One region of the Enterococcus raffinosus genome, then DNA from elsewhere that is predicted to be linked to it. Evidence: a T-box and tRNA genes for the amino acid it is inferred to sense, from the RefSeq annotation. Region 1 holds a T-box; the other holds one or more tRNA genes.

Region 1 (2,413 bases):
CCTAAAGATAGCTGGTTAGAAGAAACTACTACAGCAACTTCTCTGCGACTGGATGCAATTATTTCAACCGTCTACAATATATCGCGTCAGCGTTCAAAACAGTTAGTAGAAGCCGGCAAGGTGAAAGTCAACTGGTCAGTAAATGAACGCCCAGATTATTTGCTAGATTTATTAGATGTCGTTTCAGTCCGGGGATTTGGTCGAATTCAGATTCAAGGATTAGAGGGAAAAACAAAGAAAGAGAAATTTCGTTTGCGTTTAGGCGTTTTGCGAAAATAAAATTTATGAGGTGAACAAAAAAATGGCATTAACTCCATTAGATATTCAAAATAAGAATTTCTCCACGAAAATGCGTGGCTATAACCAAGATGAGGTCGATGACTTCTTAGATATGATCGTTCGCGATTATGAAGACAGTATCGCCAAAAATCGTGAATTAGAAAAAGCATTGAAGCATTCAGAGGAAAAATTAGAGTACTTCAATGAATTGAAGGAAGCGTTGAACCAATCAATCGTTGTAGCACAAGATACCGCTGATAAGGTTAAATCTTCTGCAAGCAAGGAATCTGAAGTAATTGTCACATCTGCTCAAAACCGTGCAGATGAACTGATTTCTAATGCAATGCAAAAGGCTAACTTGTTGACGACAACTGCCGAAGACAAAGCAAAAGAAATTCTAACTGATGCTACTTCTAAAGCTCGTCAATTAGCTGCGGAAACAAATGACTTGAAAAAGAAAACGCGTGTTTTCCATCAACAATTATTGTTGCTGTTAGAAACACAAATCGATCAAGCGCGCAGTGGTGATTGGGAAGAAGTCCTAAAACCAATGTCTTCCTATGTGGGAGATGGACATGAAGTTCTGAAAGAAGTTTTAGCTAATGAACTTGACAACGATGATGTGGTTGCAGTAGACTCAGATGAACCAATTATTACTCCTGAACCTGAAGAAGATATGGGATTAACGATTGACATTCCTGAATTAATTAAATCAGACGAAAACTAAGCTAATCTAGAATAGAAAAGCTGATTAGATTCTTTTAGCGAGCCGATGATAGTGGAAGTTCGGCAGACCCTCTAATTAGAAAGATCCTCTAGATCATGCGGTTGTGAAATATTAGTAGCAATCGACGGGTCATTCCGTTAACAATGATTAGAGGAAACTTTTTGGTTTCAAATTTTGGGTGGTACCACGACAAGCTCGTCCCTTTGCGGACAAGCTTGTTTTTTTGTGTTTTTAAACTTTTGATTTATCAAGGACTATTCAATCTTGAGTAGTACCTTAAAATAGAAAAAGGAGACGATTGATAGTGAAGACAAAAGAGACCCTTCAACTAGGTAAAACTGGGTTCCCGATGCGTGGCAATTTGCCAAATCGTGAAGGACAATGGGAAAAAGAATGGGAAGAAAATAAAATTTACGAAAAGCGTCAAAAATTAAATGAAGGAAAACCAACCTTTGTTCTCCACGATGGCCCTCCATATGCTAATGGAAACATCCATATTGGACATGCACTAAATAAAATTAGTAAAGATATCATCGTGCGCTCAAAATCAATGTCAGGTTTTCGTGCACCTTATGTACCGGGCTGGGATACACATGGATTGCCAATCGAACAAGTTCTTGCTAATAAAGGAATCAAACGAAAAGAAATGACGATGGCTGAGTATCGAAAAAAATGTGAGGAATATGCGCTATCACAAGTGGATAAGCAGCGAGATGATTTCAAACGGTTAGGGATCGCTGGTGAGTGGGACAATCCTTACATCACTCTTACTCCTGATTACGAGGCAGCTGAAATTCGTGTGTTCGGTAAAATGGCAGAAAAAGGCTACATTTATAAAGGATTAAAACCAATCTATTGGTCACCATCTAGCGAGTCATCATTGGCCGAAGCGGAAGTTGAATACAAGGATGTTAAATCGCCTTCTATTTTTGTTGCATTTAAGGTTAAGGATGGTAAAGGAATTCTGGATACAGATACTTCATTTATTATCTGGACAACGACTCCATGGACTTTACCAGCTAACCAAGGAATTTCTGCAAACCCAGCGTATACTTACGTGGTGGTGGAAGCAGATGGGAGAAAATTTGTTGTTGCGAAAGACTTATTGGCAAATGTTGCTGAGGAGTTGGATTGGACAGATCCTAAGGTTATTAAAGAAGTTAACGGAAAAGACTTAGAGTATATGACTGCGCAACATCCATTTTATGATCGAGAATCTCTAGTCATCTTAGGCGATCACGTCACATTAGATGCCGGTACTGGACTGGTTCATACAGCGCCTGGACATGGGGAAGATGATTATTTTGCCTGGAAGAAATATCGTAAAGACATCATTTCCCCCGTTGATGATCGCGGTGTTATGACTGCTGATGCGCCTGGATTTGAAGGAGTCTTTTATGACAAGGT
Region 2 (2,413 bases), 1.1 Mb from region 1:
TGAACGGATTTTTTTTAATATCTGCTTTACAATCCACATATCTATATGGAGGTCTATCATTTCTTAGTAATAACGGTTTTTTAGTTTGACAAGATAATATTTTCTTATTTTCACCAGCTTGAATACATAAATACATATGTGCTTTTGTAGCAAGATTAGAAGAGATGTCTGGGAAAGGTAGTTTCACTGTAAAAACATCTTTGACTTTAGTCAATTATCAAATCTCCTTCATTACCGATCTCTACATATACAGGATTAATTAAATCCTCTTCCAATGCGATCTTCTCTAAAGTAGACTTTTGTATTTCATTCAAGCTAGCAAAATCCTTTTTAGTGAATAGGAAATGCTTATCCCCAACGATTAATACTTCTGATCTATCTACAAAAGAAATATCATATAAATCGAACAATTCTTGTGCTAACTCACAATCAGAATGTGTGAAATCTTTCTCCTTCATTTCAATCTGTAATACTCCATTTTCTATTTCACTCTCGTGCGTTCTCCACATGTCAAACTGATGAGTTAGAGTAGATAATTCATCATTATTCATAATTTGAGTTAGAAAATGAGCTTTTTTCGCAGTGATAGTATCTATATTATCTAGTGTCATTTTCGAACTTTCTTCCGTAAGTTCTTCAAAGTTATATTTATAATCACCATAGACTTCACTAAAAACAGGCCCGTTCTTATACGCTTTTAATTTAGAGAAATCATAGTCTTGATTATTGATTTTTGAAAAAGACTCAAAAAAGAATAAGAACTTCTGAGTTTTGAGAGCAGAATAATACTCTTTTGGTCCATTTTTTATTAGCCAAGAGATTAATTTTTTTCTTCGTTCATTAGTCCAAATCATTCTAGTCACCTCTTTCACATTTTATCAATCATCAAAAGCACAAGAAAACAAGCGTACTTTATACATATACGCTCATCTCATTACAAAAATGACGTATACGTCATTAGCTAACTTAAGTAAACTACAAAAAACTTACGCTGTCAATTGGTGAAAACTCTTTATAATCAGTTTTCATAAATTTTACATTTACTTTAATAATGTACCCTGTAGGACTCGAACCTACGACCGGACGGTTATGAGCCGTCTGCTCTAACCAACTGAGCTAAGGGTACAAATAACCATTTGTGCAAACGTATACAAAGCGTTAGAATATAAATCAGGGATTCCTGATCTTCCCCACAGCATATCCTATTTCTCTCTCAATGGTGCTGTATCAGGAATCCCTATTTAGATAGTATTCGTATGTTGGTCGTAGAGCAATCATTTTGCTTCCAAAATATAAAAGGCTGACCAAACCACGGGGGTGGTCGATCAGCAAGTCTCTAATACTGGTATCAGCCACCAGCGGTAGTTAGTATAACTCATAAATAAAATAAGATGCAAACCCTATTTTACAAGTCGTGATACCAACGTGTTTCGTAGAAGTCTTGATGACCTCCACTTACATCACCTTTAGCGTCATTTGTGGCTCTTGTCATAACAATGACTGACTTACCACTAAACTGCTTAGCATTGAAATTCACATCATAACCGACATTCCCAGTCGTCCGATAAGCTGCATTCACATCTGGTCTTGCAACCCCTGGTGCTTTTTGACGAGCTAACTCTTTGCCGGTTGTACGATCAATGATAAACACATACTGGTACTTGTAGTTTGCTACATGCCAGCCGCGTGCTTTTAATGTATTTCCGATTCTTCCCCACTGATCAACGTGAGCATGATTTCCTTTACCGTCATTCATTACTGAATAGCCAGAGCCTGCCGTCGTTGGGTCAACTGGATTAGTTGGTGTTGGTACCGGCTTGTTATCATTTGAATCGAAGCCATATTTTACATCATGTGCAAATTGAGCTTGTGAGACACCATGACTTGCTAGATACCCATAAGGATCTGTGTGATCACCCCACCAGTTGGTTGACACATATTGATGGCTAATAACACCTTTACCGCCAATAGGACTATCTACTGTTAATGGTATACCAAATCTTTTTGCACTATCTCGAATTAGTTCAATATATACCTTATAGTTCTGTTTGAACAAGGCAGGATTTGGCGTTGCCTGCAGTTCAATTTGAACAGGTGAATTTGCATTCGCAAAAGCTCCGGCTCCATATTGTACGTATCCTGGTTCACCAACTTGGTAGACAATACCGTCACCAACAATATAGCTAGTGTAGGCATTCATCCAATTGCGCTTCATAAAGGTAGCTTCGTTACGACCTGTTGCGCTAGGATTTGCAGTATCGTGAGCAATAATGTAATTAGGATTCGCTCTAATTGGACTGCCTTCATTCGCCCCTAAATTGAACTCGTTATTGATCGTGTAAGCAGACCCATTAATAGGCAATAAAAAAAGAGCCATTAAAAGGCTCAGTAACGTAATTTTCTTTTTCATATA

Evidence for each region. The T-box of region 1 lies ahead of ileS (isoleucine--tRNA ligase). A T-box ahead of a tRNA ligase gene usually reads a tRNA of that ligase, here a tRNA-Ile.
Region 2: it encodes a tRNA-Ile, which carries the amino acid that the T-box ahead of ileS (isoleucine--tRNA ligase) is inferred to sense. The anticodon was not compared.

What each region holds. Positions count from the first base shown of each region.
Region 1 is NZ_CP072888.1:2,101,073-2,103,485, reverse strand. It holds gene J9537_RS10255 (YlmH family RNA-binding protein) at 1-279, shown strand, start outside; gene J9537_RS10250 (DivIVA domain-containing protein) at 302-1,006, shown strand; T-box leader at 999-1,212, shown strand; gene ileS (isoleucine--tRNA ligase) at 1,311-2,413, shown strand, end outside.
Region 2 is NZ_CP072888.1:193,828-196,240, reverse strand. It holds gene J9537_RS01100 (hypothetical protein) at 1-214, opposite strand, end outside; gene J9537_RS01095 (hypothetical protein) at 207-854, opposite strand; tRNA gene J9537_RS01090 (tRNA-Ile) at 1,053-1,126, opposite strand; gene J9537_RS01085 (peptidoglycan recognition protein family protein) at 1,406-2,410, opposite strand.